3 regions of the Gordonia sp. B8661-1 genome follow, and region 3 is predicted to be linked to each of the others. Evidence: predicted binding sites of a transcription regulator. Region 3 holds the regulator's gene; each other region holds the start of a gene.
What was found. The regulator LexA, encoded in region 3, represses DNA repair genes until DNA is damaged. The targets are predictions, from matches to a motif close to CGAACANNTGTTCG.
Positions count from the first base shown of each region.

Region 1 (5,752 bases), on a different contig from region 3:
AGCGACGGCGCGCCGTGCAGCGCATCCCGATGAATCAGGTCTACGGCACGATGGTCGGCTGGGCCGCGGCAGTGGCGGTCTACCTGCTTCTCGCCTCCGATCTCACCGGCGCCACCGCGGCCGGTGTCTCCACGGCGTTCGCGCTCGCGGGATTGTCGAGCGCGTGCATCACGTATGTCTTCGCCGAACGTGCCGCCCGCCCCCTGTCGGTGGTTGCGCTGCAGGACTATCCGGCGCAGCACGCGCTCCACGGGGTGCGGGGCCGGCTCCTCGCCGTGTGGGCGGTCAGCTCGGCGGTGCCGATGGGCGGTTTGCTGATCCTCAACGGCGGCCGGTGGCTCGACATGCTGCCGCCCGTGGAGGGCACGGTCGACTGGGCCAGTGCGGTTCTCGCCATCGTCAGCCTGGCCTCGGGGGCCCGCGTGGTGGCACTGGTGGGCACCGCACTGGCCGATCCGCTGACCGATCTGCGGCAGGCCGTCGAACGCGTCGACCGGGGCGATCTCACCAATGCCCAAGTGGCCGTGTACGACACGTCCGAACTCGGCGTCCTCCAGCACGGGTTCAACAAGATGGTCGAGGGCCTCGACGAACGGGAACGGATGCGGGAGCTGTTCGCCCGCCATGTGGGTGACACCGTGGCCGAGCTGGCATTGCGGCGCGGGGCCGGTATGCACGGGACGAACGCGGTCGTCGGTGTGCTGTTCGTCGACATCGTCGGATCGACCACGATTGCCGCGCAGCAGGATCCGCAGGAGACCGTCGACCTCCTCAACCGGTTCTTCACCGTGGTCGCCGATGTCGTCGATCATCACGGCGGCATCGTCAACAAGTTCGAGGGTGATGCGGCGCTCGCCGTCTTCGGGGTGCCGGTGACCCTGGACGATCCGGCCGGAGCGGCGCTGGCCGCGGCTCGCGAACTCGCGGTACAGCTCGGGGAGTTGCCGATCGAGTGGGGGATCGGGGTGTCCTTCGGCATGGTCTTCGCGGGAAACGTGGGAGCCGAGCGCCGCTACGAGTACACCGTGATCGGCGATCCGGTGAACGAATGCGCCCGGCTGTCGGAGATGGCGAAGACCGCAGCGGTGCCGGTACTGGCCAGTGATGCGGCGATGGCCGCCACCGACGACGAGGAACAAGAGGAGTGGCGGTCCGTGGGCGCCCGCATGCTCCGGGGCCGTCCGCAGCCGACCGAGGTCTTCGTACCCACCGCGCTGACACCGCGTCAGATGCCCCCGAACATCGTCGACGTGGTCGCCGGTCTCCTGAAGCCGTCGCGGAAATCCGGTGTGGGCAGCGTGTTGCGTCTACCCTTCGGGATGATCGGTCGGTGACGGCCGGTATGTCCGTTCCATGGCGTGATCGCCGACATTTCGACGAGCAGGGAGTACATACGATGGGTTGGTCTGCGGCCGACATTCCGGATCAGACGGGGCGAACGGCCATCATCACCGGTGCCAACAGCGGGCTGGGTGAGCAGACCGCGACGGCCCTCGCCCGTGCCGGTGCTCAGGTCATTCTGGCCTGCCGCAACACCGCGAAGGCCGACGCGGTCGCCCGCACCATCGGTCCGGCCGCCACGGTGGCCGCACTCGACCTCGCCGACCTCGATTCGGTGCGCGCCTTCGCCGACGGCGTCGAGCGCGCCGACATCCTGATCAACAACGCGGGCGTCATGGGCACTCCGTTGCAGCGGACCGCGCAGGGATTCGAAATGCAGATGGGCACAAACCATCTGGGGCATTTCGCGCTGACCGCGCTGCTCCTGCCGAAGATCTCCGACCGGGTCGTCACCGTGTCGTCGGCGATGCACCAGATCGGCCGGATCAAGCTCGACGATCTGAACTGGGAGAAGCGCCGGTATCAGCGCTGGCCCGCGTACGGCGATTCGAAGATGGCGAACCTGATGTTCGGGAAGGAACTGGCCGTGCGCCTGGCCGCATCGGATCGGCCGGACCGGCCCAGGGCCTCGACGATCGCCCATCCCGGTTATGCCGCAACGGATCTGCAGAGCCACACGGAATCGTTCATGGACACCGTGATGGGTGTGGTGAACAGGACGCCACTGGTCCAGTCAGCGGCCGACGGAGCGCTCCCGTCTCTCTACGCGGCGACGTCCCCATCGGCCATCTCGGGCGGATTCTATGGCCCGACAGCACTTTTCGGGATGCAGGGGCCGCCCGGTCCGTCGGGGTACCGCAAGGCCGCCGACGACGCGGCCTTCCGGTCGCGTCTATGGGCGGAGTCGGAGAAGCTGACGGGGATCACCGTGGACGTGTGATCCCGGGAGGGCGCCCTCTCGTTTCGCTTCCCGTTGGGGGCGGATCTCGATACGGCCTCGGCTGGCGCCTCGTCCTACTCGATCAGCGGCCGAGGGGGCGTCCACCGCTGGTCGAGTAGCCCGCGAGCGCAGCGAGCGTGCGTATCGAGACCGGCTCCGCGACTACTGGACGGTGAACTTGATGGCGTTCGATGCGCCGGAGATGCCGTCGGTCACGGTGATCGAGTACTCGCCCGGCGCGCGCAGCAGGAAGGTCTTCTTCGACGTGCAGCTCTTGGTGCCGGTCAACTGAGACTTCTTGGGGACCTTCGGGCCGCTCAGCCGGATACCCATCTTGCATTCGTTGCCCTCGACGACGGGGCCCGCGTCGATGGTGGAGTTCCAGCGCACGCCGAGGTGCGAGTTCCGGGGATAGACGCCCGGGCTGATGGCCTTGGCTTTCGGCGAGTACACCCACACGTTGATCGACTTCACGCCGTTGGGGGCGCCGGCGCGGCCCAGCTTGCCGTAGTGCTGCTGCTTCTTGCCGCCCGAGGAACCGAGCATCGCACTGCCCGTGTCCAGGATGTTGGAGCTACCGGAATCCGAGCTTCCTGCGCTCCCGAACAGGGAATCGAGGGGGCCGGCGGTCGCGGGTGCGACAGCCATACCCGCAGTCATCGCGAGCCCGGTGAGCACCGCTGCGGTCACATGCTTCAACGTCATGGAGATTCCCCTGGATTGATCGACCCCGTGAGATAACGATTCGATTAAACCATGAGCGTTCTCGCCGACCGTCCGGGGTGAGCGCCGTCACCAGACGCCGGGCGGCCGGAACTGGACACTGATGCGCGGGCCGGTGCCGCTGACCTTCGGGACCGCGTGCTCCCAGGTGCGCTGGCAACTGCCGCCCATCACCAGGAGGTCGCCGGGACCGACCAGGAATCGCAGTGATGAGCCGCCGCCGCGCGGGCGGAGGAGGAGCGGCCGCGGCGCACCCAGCGAGAGAATCGCGACCATCGTGTCGTGCGTGTTGCCCCGGCCGATCCGATCGCCGTGCCACGCGACGCTGTCGCTGCCGTCCCGGTACAGGCAGAGCCCCGCGGAGGCGAACCCCTCCGGGAGTTCGTCCGCGTAATGCTCGGTGAGCCGGCGTCGTGCGGTGGCGAGCGCCGGGTGCGGGTACTCGCTCTCGCGGTGATATTTGGCGACGAGCCGGGGGACGTCGACCATCCGGTCGTACATCTGCCTGCGCTCGGCCTGCCAGGCGACACCGTCGTGGAGCAGGTCGAACAGTGCGGACGCGCCGGTGGCCCAGCCCGGCCGGAGGTCGACCCACGCGCCGTCGGTCAGCTCTCGCCGCCGGGTGCTGTCGAGGCCGCCGAAGTCCGGGTCGTCGGACCCGAGATCGAACAGCGAGCCCTGCATGCCTGCGGTCATGATGCCAGCCTACCGCCCGGATCGAACATGCGTTCGCTTCGCTCTTCGTGAGCTGCAACGAAGCATGCAGGCTGGACATATGCCCAGCATGAGACTAGGTTCACATCGCAATCAATCCGGGGTCGGGAAGCAGGGCAGATGCAGGTGTGTGGACGGTTCATGGTCAGGATCGGGCGAGGGGTGACCCTGACGGCCGCCCTCGTGCTGTGCATGGGACTCGGAGCGATTGGCCCCTGGACGGCGGTGCGGGTCGAGGCGACTCCCGCCCGTGCTGCCGTTCAGAGTCCGGTGACCGATCCCTTCTATCGCGTGCCCGCCGGACTCGACCGGCACGAGCCCGGGGCGGTGTTGCGGTGGCGGCGCGTCGATGTGCAGGCCGGGCCGGTGCCGATGGCGTCGTGGGTGGATGCCTACCAATTGCTGTACCGGACGACGGACGCGACCGATCGGCCGACGGCCACGGTGACCACGATGATGGTCCCGAAGGGCAGGCCCGCGCCGGGTGGGCGACGCGCACTGCTCGCCGTCCACGACGCCGAGGACAGTGTGGATCCGGATTGTGCGCCGTCCTATCAGCTCCGCACGGGTGGTCGGGCCGCGGGCGGCAGCGTCAACCTGCTGCTCGAATCAACTCTTGCCTTTGTCTACCAACAACTTCGGCGCGGTGTGGTGGTGGCGATCCCCGACGCGTACGGTCCGAAGTCGCAGTTCGCCGTGCGGAAGATGGAGGGGCACGCCGCCCTCGACTCGGTCCGGGCCGCCCGGTCGTTTCCCGCGTCCGGCCTTGCTCCCCGGGCGAATCACGTTGCCATGGTCGGGTATTCGGGAGGTTCGATCACCACTCTCGCCGCCGCCGAGCTGCGTAGGAGTTATGCGCCGGAGCTGAAGATCGCGGGATTCGCCGCGGGCGGAGCGCCGGTGCTGAACCGGGAGTCGGTGCAGTTCCTGGATCGGACCTTCGGTGCCGGACTCCAGATGACGGCGGCGGTGGCCCTCGATCGCGCCTTCGGCTTCGGACTGGACCGGTATCTCAACGACCGCGGCCGGCAGTATCGTGCGAGCGCCTCCAGGGGGTGCGCCACCTCGGAGTTCTCGGCGCCGTTCCGGTCGATGGACGAGTTCACCACGCAGCCACGGCTGTTCGATCGCTCGCCGGTGAAAGAGATCGTGGCGGCCAACGCCTTCGGGCATCACATCCCGGACACACCCGGTCTGATCTACCACGGCGTGAACGACGAGATCCTCTCCGTGCGCCCGATGGACAGGCTCGTACCGCAGTACTGCGCGGGCGGCGCGCGCCTGCACTACTTCCGTGATCCGGTGCCGGAGCACATCGCGGGCGGGCCGATCTTCTTCGCGCATGCCGTGCCGTACCTCGACGAGTGGCTGGCGGGCCGCTCCGCAGGCATCACGGGGTGCCACGTGAGCAATCCGCATGCGCAACCGTTCCTGCCCGCCCATCCGCCGCGAGCATCGCGGCCCACGGGTGGTCGCTAGGCCACCATGCCGCACCGAGTCGTCAGATCGAAGGAGGACCGATGACATCGATCGATCATGCGCGAACCGCCGTCGAGGACGGTATTCTGCGGCGCCTGTCGGCGCCCAGAACCCGATCCGCCCGTCCGCTCACCACCGCCGAGGTCGAGGGCTACCGTGCGGCACAGCGTGTCGCCTTCGAATGCGCGCAGGCGGTCGCGGAGGAAATGCGGCCGGGCTGGACGGAATCCCGTGTGCAGGAGACGATGCGAAGTTACCTGGCCGACTGCGGGGTGCGGACGAGCCTGCACAAGCCGATCGCCGCGTTCGGCCCGCGGACGCTTGCACCGGATTCCGAGTGGGGGCCTGCTCGCGGTGAGGGCCGGACGCTCGACCCGACCGATGTGGCCATCCTGGACTGCGCACCGGTGATCGACGGATATACCGGTGACGTCGCCTACACCGTGGCCGTCGGTGACCCGCCCGAACTCGCTCGCGCGCAGGATTTCCTCTCGACCCTTCGTGCGGAGTTGCCCGCGCAGTTCGCGAATCCCGAACGCGCACACGATGTCTTCG
Region 1 is NZ_JCAHRL010000001.1:636,674-642,425, reverse strand. It holds gene AC4JJG_RS03000 (adenylate/guanylate cyclase domain-containing protein) at 1-1,334, shown strand, start outside; gene AC4JJG_RS02995 (oxidoreductase) at 1,397-2,281, shown strand; gene AC4JJG_RS02990 (hypothetical protein) at 2,444-2,986, opposite strand; gene AC4JJG_RS02985 (alpha-ketoglutarate-dependent dioxygenase AlkB) at 3,074-3,700, opposite strand; gene AC4JJG_RS02980 (lipase family protein) at 3,860-5,197, shown strand; gene AC4JJG_RS02975 (M24 family metallopeptidase) at 5,239-5,752, shown strand, end outside.
Region 1: a site for LexA is predicted at 3,723-3,736, ahead of AC4JJG_RS02985 (alpha-ketoglutarate-dependent dioxygenase AlkB). Genes of this name have one in related genera too.

Region 2 (5,752 bases), on a different contig from region 3:
CGGACCGCGCTGGTGACCGGTGGCAGTCGCGGCGTCGGCAAGGGCGTGGCCCGCGCACTCGCCGACGCCGGCTGGACGGTGTACGTGACCTCCCGGAAGGGCGAGGGTCCGAAGGGCACCGTCGCGGTAGCCTGCGATCACACCGACGACGAGGCCGTTGCGGGGGTCTTCGAGCGGATCGAATCCGAGACCGACGGGCTCGATCTCCTGGTGAACAACGCCTGGGCGGCACCCCGCGGGTTCGGCGGATTCTCCGACCGGTTCTGGGAGCGTCCCGTCGACGACTGGGACACCCTCATCGAGGTCGGCCTGCGCGCACACTATGTGGCGTCGGTCCACGCCGCCCGCAGCATGGTGCCGCGCGGACGCGGGCTGATCGCGTCGATCTCCTCCTTCGGTTCCCGCGGCCACTTGCATTCGGTGCTGTACGGCATGAGCAAGGCGGCCCTGGACAAGATGTCCTTCGACATGGGCCACGAACTGGCCGGCACCGGAGTGAGCACGATCTCCTTGTGGCTCGGCCTGATTCGCACCGAACTCCTGTTGTCGCTGGGCGTCGACGAGTTCGCCGGCTTCTCCCTGCAGAAGGCCGAGGATCCGGAATTCGTGGGCCGGGTGATCGCCGCCCTCGCCGACGACCCCGATCTGCCCACACTCTCCGGGCACACCGTCGTCACCGCGGAATACGGTGCGCGACACGGACTTGCGAACAACGACGGCACCGTACCGGACTCGCATCGCGGCGCGTTCGGCGGCGGCCCGATCTTCCCACCGGCCACCTGACGAGAGGACATCCCCGTGGGCAAACACACCAAGAGCGCGGGCTGGACGACCCCGCCCGCCGAAGCACTCCGGGTCACCGAGGTCGGGCCGATCACCGATTTCGATCCCGACAGCACGCCCGGCTTCTCCGGTGACAAGGAGACCGGCGAGACGTTGCTGCAGTCGCGGGGCGCCGATCTCGCCGACCTGCAGGAGATCCTCTACGCCAACGGCCGTGCGGGAGACCACCGTTCGGTGCTGCTGGTCCTGCAGGGGATGGACACCGCGGGCAAGGGCGGCGTGGTCCGCCATGTCGGCGGCCTGATGGATCCGCAGGGATTGCAGATCCGGGGCTTCGGCAAGCCGACCCCCGAGGAACTCGAACACGACTTCCTGTGGCGCATCCGCAAGGAACTCCCCGCGGGCGGACGGATCGGCATCTTCGACCGTTCGCACTACGAGGACGTCCTGCCGGTGCGGGTGCACAACCTCGTCCCGAAGTCCGAGTGGGAGAAGCGGTACGAGGTCATCAACCAGTTCGAGCGCGAACTCGTCGACTCCGGGACGACGATCATCAAGTGCGCCATGGTCGTCTCCAAGGCCGAGCAGACGCTCCGACTGAAGGAACGTCTCGAACGTCCCGACAAGTATTGGAAATACAACCCGGCCGACATCGACGAACGCGCCTACTGGGACGAATATCTCGAGGCATACCAGGCCATCTTCGACCGCTGCGACAGCGACCACGCACCCTGGTATCTACTGCCCGCGGACAAGAAGTGGTTCACCCGACTCGCCGTCTGTGAACTGCTCATCGCTGCCCTCGAGGGCCTCGACCTGGACTGGCCGCCCGCGGACTTCGACGTCGAGGCCGAGAAGAAAAGGGTTGCGGCACTGGAGGACTGAGCCCGGCCGTCGAACGAGCAACCACACGGCCCCGCACCATTCTCGGACCACTGTTCCTCGAACCAACGCCCTTGATAATCGAACGTGTGTTCGATATCGTTAGGTTATTCGCAGGTCATGGCATCGGGGGGTGAACCATATGACCGCATCGGTCGAACCATCGTTATCGCTGACGGACATGTACGCGCAACTGGAATCGTTGGTCGATGGCATCGTTGCCGCGTCGTCGCAGTCGTGTTCGGAAGCCGAACTCGTCTCCCTCGCCGAAACGCATGAACGGTTGTATCGGCGGATGGCGTTCGCGGGGCATCGGCGGGTGATGGATGTGGCCGATCGTGACGCACACCGGTCAGCGGGCTGTCGTTCGATGCAGGACTTCATGTTTACGCGGCTACGCATCACCGATGTCCGCCGTCGCATGGATGCGATGAGCGCACTGATGCCCACCTACACCCTGCAGGGCGAGGTGAAAGAACCCGAATGCCCCGACACCGCAGCCGCTTTGGCCGAAGGCGCCATCAACCCCGATCACGTCGGCGCGGTGCTGGACGTGATGAAAAAGCTACCGGCGGCGGTGTCGGTCGAGGACCGGGAAGCTGCCGAGGCGACACTTGCTGAATACGCACGAGAGTTGACACCCAAGAGCATCCGGCAGGTCGGTGCACGGATTCTCGCGCACTTGGATCCGGATGGATCGTTGACCGACGACCGTGATCGGAAACGTCGGCGCCGGTTGTCGGTGCTCGACGCGGACTCGCAGCAGATGTCGAAAATCTATGGGTATCTCGACCCCGAAACCCGGGCGATGCTCGATGTGGTGATGGCCGCGTGGGCCGCGCCGGGCATGAACAATCCCGACGACGAGCAGTCGCCGGTCGGACATATCGACGAAGCCGATCCCGAACGAGTGAAGGAAGCGGCACAACGGGATTCACGCGGTGCAGCCGAACGCCAGCACGACGCATTCAAAGCCCTACTGCGCTGCGCACTCGATGGTGGTGTTCTCGGCAAATCCCATCGGGGGTTGCCACCACATCTGATCATCAAGATCACCGAATCCGAACTGCGGGAGCGGGCGGGTCTGGGCCACACCACCACCGGCGCCGATCTGCCCATCGGTGATGTGATCAAGCTGGCGGCCGACGCCCAGATGTATTTGGCGGTGTTCGCCGACCACACCAATGAACCGTTGTATCTGGGGCGAGCCAAACGGTTGGCGAATCAGGCCCAGAGGTTCATGGGTTTCGTGCAGTACGGCGGGTGTTCGGTGCCGGGTTGTCCGCGGCCGTTCTCCCACACCGAAATGCATCACGCCGAACAAGACTGGACCGACGGCGGCACCACCGACGCCAACGCCATGGCACCGGCCTGCCCACCACACAACCGACTCGTCGGACCCAAAACCGGACAACTGTCGACCATCAAGATCCGCACCGGCCCCGACCGCGGACGCTACGGCTGGACCCGCAACACCACCGACGGAGTGCCACCCGACACACCGCGAACAAACCACATCCACCTCGTCGACGAACTCGTGACACGACGACGGTCGCCATCGCCTCAGTCACCTACCACGTCCCGAGCCGAATTCGCGCTGCGTCAGATCTTGACTCAACCACGAACAGCACACCCGGACTTCATGTTTCGATCCGTTGACCTGCTGGCGGAGCAATGATCCGGCGTCACGCCGCCGTCGCCCGGCGGTGCTTCGACGACACCAGCAATCGATATGCGATCAGGCCGATCACCAAACCCCAGAAGGCACCACCGATACCGAAGAACGTCACGCCGCCCGCTGCGGCGACGAAGGTCAAGGCCGCCGGGACACGAGTGGCCTCCGCCGTGAACGCGCCGACGATCGCGGCCGCGAACGTGCCGAGCAGAGCAAGCCCGGCCACAGCCTCGATGAGTCCACCGGGGGCAATGGCCGCGATGGTGACGAGCGCGCCGGACAACCCGGCCAACACGAGATAGCTGATGCCGGCGCTGACACCCGCCACCCATCGGCGCGACCGATCGGGACCGGACTCGTCACCGGCCGCGAGAGCCGCGGACAGGGCCGCCAGATTGATCGCATGCCCACCGAACAGCGCCGCGACACCGGTACCCACACCCGTCACCGTCATCGCCGCCCGCCACGGCGTGACATAACCGAAGGAGGACAGCACCGCGACACCCGGGATGTTCTGCGACGCCATCGTCACGATGTACAGGGGCACCGCGATACCGATGACGGCGGCGAGATCGAAGGACGGCGCCGTGAACGTGAGTGTCGGCCACCAATGCTGCGGCACACCGTCATCGATCCCGTGCACACCGACATAGATGCCGATGACGACCAGTGCCGTCACCAACGCCAGCGGCAGCGCCCAACGGGTCAGCCACCGCGTCGCGGCGAGCCACACGATCAACACCGGAACCGTGAGCAACGGCTCGGCGGCAAGTGAATGCATGGGCGCCAGACACAGTGTCATCAACACCCCGGCGAGCATCGCCTGCGCGATCGGCACCGGTATCCGGCCGATCAACTCCCCCAGCGCCGGCACCAGACCGGTCACCACGATCAGCACACCGACAACCAGAAACGCGCCGACCGCCGCCGACCAACCCGCGTGATACCCGGCGCCCATACCGGCCAGCATCGCGGCACCCGGCGTCGACCACGCCAGCGTCACCGGCGCCCGGGAACGAACGCACAGCACGATGATCCCGAGACCGAACACCACGGTGAGCGCGAGTAACCCGGACGCCGCCTGCTCGGCACTCGCCCCGACGGCCCGCAACCCGGCGATCACCACGGCGAAGGACGAGGTGAAACCGACGAGCGCAGTCACCACCCCGGCGATGACCGGCTGCTGTATACCTCTGGTAGCAGTAGTCATGCCGACAGCGTAACGATATCGTTCTGTTTACGGAACACCCTGTCGCGGCGCCCTCTGACGCAAGGACCAACGATGACCAACCCGGACACCCGGCAGGCGGATATCCGCCGGGCGGTCGGCGACCGCATCCGGGCCGTCCGTCGCGCACGAGGGTTATCCCTGTCCGAACTGGCCCGCCGAGCCGGCATCGGGAAGGGATCGCTCTCGGAAATCGAGTCCGGCCAACGCAATCCGACGTTGGACACGCTGTACGCCCTGGCCGGTCCCCTGCTGGTGCCACTCACCTCGCTACTCGGCGAGACCGCGGGCACCGAAGGTCACGGCGATCACCTCCACGCACAGATCCTGCACGTCGAACATCATCCGGACGGCGAGATCACCGAGGTGTTCTGGCTACGCGTACTCCCCGGCGGTACGCGCACCTCACCCGCTCACGGCCCTCGTGTCACCGAGACCGTGCATGTGGTCACCGGTGCGCTGGTCGCAGGCCCGGTCGGCCGCGAGAAATCCGCGGCCGCGGGCGAGACCCTGCACTGGGTCAGCGACACCGACCACAGCTACGCCACCGAGAACGGCGCGGACGCCGTGCTCACCATCCACACACCCCCGACATGACTCGGTCCCGCCCACCGAAACGGTGAGCGGGACCGAGAGTTGTTGAGCGGTAAGAAAACCGGTGTCAGTTGGCGGTCTTCTTGGCCGGAGCCTTCTTCGCCGGGGCCTTCTTGGCCGGAGCCTTCTTGGCGGCGGCGATCTTCTTGGCCGGCGAGGAGTTCGCGGTGCGACCCTTGGCCTCGACGGTGCCCGCGGCGCCCGAGATCTCCTCGGCTGCGGCGTCGGCCTTGGCCTTGGCGGTGGCGCCGGCCTCGTCGATGGCGTCAGCAGCCTCGTCGACCTTGCCGCTCACGCGACCGGCCAGCTTGGCGGCGCGCTCGCCGACACCGCGGGTCTGCGAGGACACCACACCGAGGGCATCCTCGGTCATGTCGACGGCGTCGTTGTAGGCCTTGCCGGCGCGATCCAGATTCTCCTGGAACAGCGGCTGGCTGCGCAGGCGCTCGACGGCCTCTTCGCCGCGCTCGGCGAGCGAGTTGTACAGGCCGGTGGCGGCCTCGATGTACTCCTCGGCGACCTTGCGGAGCTCGTCGGCGTTCAGCTTGCCGCGCAGTTCCTCGATGCTGGCGGGCAGCTCTTCCGGCAGC
Region 2 is NZ_JCAHRL010000010.1:20,377-26,128, forward strand. It holds gene AC4JJG_RS18175 (SDR family NAD(P)-dependent oxidoreductase) at 1-783, shown strand, start outside; gene AC4JJG_RS18180 (polyphosphate kinase 2 family protein) at 799-1,668, shown strand; gene AC4JJG_RS18185 (HNH endonuclease signature motif containing protein) at 1,808-3,343, shown strand; gene AC4JJG_RS18190 (benzoate/H(+) symporter BenE family transporter) at 3,351-4,550, opposite strand; gene AC4JJG_RS18195 (helix-turn-helix domain-containing protein) at 4,623-5,165, shown strand; gene AC4JJG_RS18200 (heparin-binding hemagglutinin) at 5,230-5,752, opposite strand, start outside.
Region 2: a site for LexA is predicted at 1,748-1,761, ahead of AC4JJG_RS18185 (HNH endonuclease signature motif containing protein). Genes of this name have one in related genera too.

Region 3 (5,752 bases):
CGAACTGATCCGGTCACTGCCGAAATCGCTGCGCAAGTCAATGGCCCCCGCACAGCGATTCGCCGATCTGGCGTTGTCGCGCCTCACACCGCGGGCCGAACCGCTCACCACAGGTCTGGCACGTGAACTGTCGGCGATCACCACGATGACGGTGTCCCCCAAGGACTTCGATATCGACAAAGTGCCGCCGCATCTGACGATGACCTTCGCCGTCGCCGACACGGACGGACAGATCATCGCCAGCGCATCGTCGCTGACCGAGCTCCGCGCACGTTTCACCGATGCCCCGGCCACCGGCGAGCGGACTCGTTCGGTCCACACCTCCTGGACCGCCGACGGCATCGGCACACTGCCCGCCGAGCGTCGACTGACGGTCGCCGGGCAACAGGTCACCCGCTATCCCACGCTCGATGTCGTCCCGGGTCCCGGTGGCGCCCCCGCCGTGAGTCTCGCGGAGGCCACATCGGCCGCCGACCGGGACCGGCGTATCGCCGACGCGATCGTGGTCCTGCTCGATCGCGCTCTGCCCGTGCTGCCGAAGAAGATCGTGTCCACCCTGGACCCCGCCGGACGTCTCGCGCTGAGCCAGAGCCCCTATGGCAGCGTCGACGATCTCGTCGCCGATTGCACCCGCCGCGCCATTCGTGACGCCCTCGCGGGCCGCGACCTGTCCGGCGTGCGATCTCCGGAATCATTTCGCGCGCTGACCGATTCGGTGCGCGACGAGGTGTCGGATGCCGCGCCGGCCTACTTCACCGCCGCGATCGACGCCCTGCGGCGCGTGTCGCCGGTCCGTGCCGCCATCGAGGAACAGACCGGCACCGTGGCCGCCGATGATGTGGCCGAGCAGCTCGATCACCTGATCTTCGACGGTTTCGTACGCGACACCGCACGCACACATCTGGAGCGACTGCCGCGCTACCTCGACGCCGCGACGTCACGCCTCGACGATCTGCCACTCGCCCCCGCCCGGGATCGGGCCGGCCTCGATGCCGTCGACCGGGTCATCGCGTACTGGAATCAGCGCCTTGCACAGCTCCCCGCGGCACGTCGCGACGCGTTCAACGACTTCGCGCAGTGGTTGGTGGAGGAACTTCGCGTCGGCCTCTTCGCGCAGCGTCTGGGCACCGCGTATCCGATCTCGGAGAAGCGCGCCCTACGTGCCCTCGAGCAGTTTCGCTGACGGAATCGCGGCGGACCGCCGCGCCCGCCTCAGTGGACGGAGTCGCCGGCCGGAGCCGACTCCGTCTGGAGGTCGTCGATCTCGCGCTGAAAGTCTTCGACCGACTCGAACGAGCGGTACACCGACGCGAATCGCAGATACGCGACCTTGTCGAGATCACGGAGAGGCCCGAGGATCGCCAATCCGACCTCGTTGCTCGGGATCTCGGCCGATCCCGACGCCCGGACGGTGTCCTCCACCTGCTGGGCGAGCAGGGCGAGTGCGCCCTCTTCGACGTCCCGACCCTGGCAGGCACGACGCACGCCTCGCATGACCTTTTCCCGGCTGAACGGCTCGGTCACGCCGTTGCGCTTGACCACCGACAACACGGCGCTCTCCACGGTGGAGAAGCGCCGGCCGCATTGCGCGCATGCCCGACGCCGGCGGATGGCCTGACCTTCATCGGTGACTCGCGAATCAACGACCTTCGTGTCGTCGTTCTTGCAAAACGGACAGCGCATGTCGTCCTCACGCACATCTCGGGACACGCCGGCGCAGCGAATCGACGGTGCGCCGTGCCGGTTTCCGGCTGGGCCCTCTGTCACGAGACTACCGTCCTATCGGTTCCGCTCCGTCCTCAGTGGTCTCCGTTCAGTGGTATGCGGGAGTCACCAGCGCCTGTCCGACACGCAGACCGGAGGACGACAGGTCGTTGCGCGCCATGATCTCCTCGATGACGGTCTGGCGGGGCATGTCCGGCGCCACCCGGTCGGCGATCGAACTCAGCGAATCCCCTTGCCGCACATGCACCACCTCGGTGCCGGCCGGAGCCGGGGCCACCGAGGCCGCATAGTTCGAGCCGACGATGCCCACGACCCACACCATGAGAGCCAGGCCCACGCCGACCAGCACGGCCACCGCGGCGGCACGACGGCGTGCGACGACGCGCCGATCGACCGCCGGTGCGGCGCAGCGCGTGCCCGCCGGACGCCGCGCCACGGCGGGCGATGCGCCGACCGGGCGGCGGTCGTCCGGACGCCGGGCCTCGGTACGAGCGCTGCCGCGCGGACGGACCGAGGGCCCCGCGGGCACGAAGGTCGACGGGGCGCGCCGCGTCCGCGAGGCGGGTGCCGGGATCTCGAACTCGGCCGTCCGTACCGGCGACGCCGGGACGCGTCGTGCGCCGGACGGGGCTGCGGGGCTCATCAGCGTTGCGGTGCTCATCGTGCTCTCCTGTGCTCGGGTCGATGATGTCCGGTCGAACAAACGTCTTATCGAACATCTGGTCGATGGAACCTATGTTCGATTTGTAGCACGCGGCACCGACAAAGTCCCGCAACACGTCGAACAAATGTTTGAAGACGGTCGTTCGTTCGGCTACTCTCGGGCACACCGGGAGCTCGGGGACGACCCCGATCACCTGCGCAGACCGACTTTCCAGACCCGTCAGACCTGCAGAATCGTCCGAGAAGGGACTGAACACGATGACCGACAAAACCGGCGGCCGGAGTCGCGGAGGACGCGATTCCGACACGAGCCCGGACGCCCCGATCGCCGACCCGGAGGCCGCCGAGGCCGCGCTGACCCCCCGCCAGCGCGGGGTGCTCGACTACATCCGCAAGTCGGTTCGCGAGCGCGGTTACCCACCGAGCATCCGCGAGATCGGCGACGCGGTCGGGCTCACCTCCACGTCCTCGGTGGCACACCAGCTCCGCACCCTGGAGCGCAAGGGGCTGCTCAAACGCGACCACAACCGGCCACGCGCGGTGAACATCCAGGACGGCGACACCACGCCGCCCGATGATTCGTCCACCGGAGCCGAGCTGCCCACCCCGACGTTCGTGCCGGTGCTCGGCCGGATCGCCGCGGGCGGCCCGATCCTGGCCGAGGAAGCCGTCGAGGACGTGTTCCCACTCCCCCGTGAACTCGTCGGCGAGGGGTCACTCTTCCTGTTGAAGGTCGTCGGCGAATCGATGATCGACGCGGCGATCTGCGACGGCGACTGGGTCGTCGTCCGTCAGCAGAGCGTCGCCGACAACGGCGACATCGTCGCGGCGATGATCGACGGCGAGGCGACGGTCAAGACGTTCAAGCGCAAGGACGGTCACGTGTGGCTGATGCCGCACAACCCTCTGTTCGACCCGATCCCCGGTGATGACGCTGCCGTACTCGGCAAGGTCGTCACCGTGATGCGCCGGATCTGACAGACCCTTTCAGCCCAGAGCGTCTCGCGCGGCGGCGCGGGCCTCGGCGGCCGACGCCGCCGGGAGCGCCGCCGTCGCGGCCGCTCGGCACTGATCGAGGGTGACCTCGGCGAGCCTCGCCCCCACGGCGGCGGCCGCGGTGGGGGCCGCGGACAGCGACGACACACCGAGACCGACCAGCACGCAGCCCAGGACGGGATCGGCGGCCGCCTCGCCGCAGACACCGACGCGTTTGCCGGCAGCGCTTCCGGCCTGCGCCACTTCCGCCACAAGCCGGAGCACCGCGGGCTGCCACGGATCGGTCAGAGTGGCCATGTCCGCGGACATCCGATCGGCCGCCATCGTGTACTGCGTCAGATCGTTGGTGCCGATCGACACGAAGTCCACCTCCGCGAGAATCTGCTGCGCCATGATCGCGGCCGACGGAATCTCGATCATCACGCCGGGTACCAGTCCCCGGGCGCGGACCTCGGTCGCGAACGCCGCGGCCTCGGCCGGTGTCGCGATCATCGGGGCCATCACCCACGGCGCCGACGCGGCACCCTCGGCAGCGGCCTTGATGGCATCGAGCTGGGTGGCGCGTATCTCGGGGTGCGCCAGCGCGATCCGGTCGCCGCGGACACCCAGCGCCGGGTTCTCCTCACGAGGCTGATCCACGAATTTGAGGGGTTTGTCCGAACCCGCGTCCAGCGTGCGGATGATGACCTTGCGACCGTCGAAGGCGTCGATCACCTCGCGGTACAGCGACGCCTGCTCGTCCACCGTCGGCGCCTCCGCACGGTCGAGGAAGGCCAGCTCGGTACGGAACAGCCCGATCCCCTCGACCGGACGGTCGGTCGCCGCACGCGCGGACTTGCCGTCGGCGACGTTCGCGAGGATCGCCACCTCATGGCCGTCGGCGGTGCGTCCGGGCCCCGACCACGCGGCGATCTTCTCGGCGTTCCGGCGGCTCTCCTCGATCGCCTCCGCGGCGGTCGCCGGATCGACGCCGGTCTCCACCGTGCCCTCGGTGCCGTCGACGAGAACCGGTGTTCCCGCGGGGATCTCGGACAGCCCGGCCACGGCCACCACACAGGGGATGCCGAGCTGCCGCGCGATGATGGCGGTGTGGCTGGTCGGTCCGCCGAGCCGGGTGACCAACGCGATGATGACCGCCGGATCCAATCCGGCGGTATCGGCGGGCGCGAGGTCGTCAGCGAGCAGCACCGACGCCTGATCCGGTTCGGGCACACCGGGTTCGGGCTCACCGAGCAGCTCGGCGATCACTCGGTCACGGACGTCGTTGAGGTCGGTGACGCGTTCGGCCATCAGCCCGCCGAGCTTGGTGAACATGGCGGCGAACTGTTCGGTGGCGGCGGCTGCCGCGGCGGGCGCCGGCGTGCCCTTCGCGATCAGGGCCGTCGCGGCACCCACCCAGCCCCGATCCTCGGCAAGTCCGGCGGTGGCCGCGAGAACCTCGCTCGCCGCACCCGTGGTGCTGCTGGCACGGTCACGCAGCCGGGAGGCCACCGTTGCGGCGGCGCTCGTGAACCGCTCCGCCTCCGCGTCCCGCTGATCCTCGGCGACCTCCGGTGCACCCTCGGGGTCATAGGTCGGGCGGACCCCCGGCCGGACCGCAGGCCCGTAGGCCTTCCCGCCGACGACCGGAGTCCCGTTCAGCACATGCTTCGCAGCCACAGCACACCCTATCTCCCGACCCGTTCCCGCCCCGGTGACCTGCACACGCGCCTCCGCGTCCGCGCCGTCCTCCGAGATACGACCAATCGTGATCCAGCTTACAGATAATCCTTGACGAATCCACATAGACAGGCGTAAACACAGAGGTATCAACATTCAAACCCACACGAACACACGGTTTGAGTCCACTATGCCGGTCCCCGACCCCGAGGAGGCGCCCATGTACGCCGAGGAGCGGCAGCAGGCGATCGCCGATCAGGTCCGCACCCACGGCCGGGTGTCGGTGTCCGGATTGGCCGACGCCTTCGCGGTCACCAGCGAAACGGTTCGCCGCGATCTCGCGGTCCTCGAGCGAGGCGGACATCTCGAACGCGTACACGGCGGTGCGGTGCGCTCGGGCACCACTCCGTCAATCGGTGAACTCGGTGTCGACGAGCGCACGGTGGAGAACCCGATCGCGAAGGCCGCCATCGGCCGGGCGGCGATGCGGTTCCTGCCGTCCGACGGCGGGTCATTGCTCATCGATGCCGGCACCACCACCTACCAGGCCGCGCTCGAGATCCCTCGGGACCGTCATCTGAACGTCATGACGCACGCCATTCCGATCGCGGCCGTTCTCGCCGTGCACCCGACGATCAGCCTCCATGTGATCGGCGGCCGCGTCCGAGGCATCACGCAGGCGATGGTCGGCACCGACACCGTCGACGCA
Region 3 is NZ_JCAHRL010000003.1:305,043-310,794, reverse strand. It holds gene hrpA (ATP-dependent RNA helicase HrpA) at 1-1,183, shown strand, start outside; gene nrdR (transcriptional regulator NrdR) at 1,213-1,683, opposite strand; gene AC4JJG_RS08885 (LysM peptidoglycan-binding domain-containing protein) at 1,814-2,386, opposite strand; gene lexA (transcriptional repressor LexA) at 2,647-3,366, shown strand; gene ptsP (phosphoenolpyruvate--protein phosphotransferase) at 3,376-5,043, opposite strand; gene AC4JJG_RS08870 (DeoR/GlpR family DNA-binding transcription regulator) at 5,264-5,752, shown strand, end outside.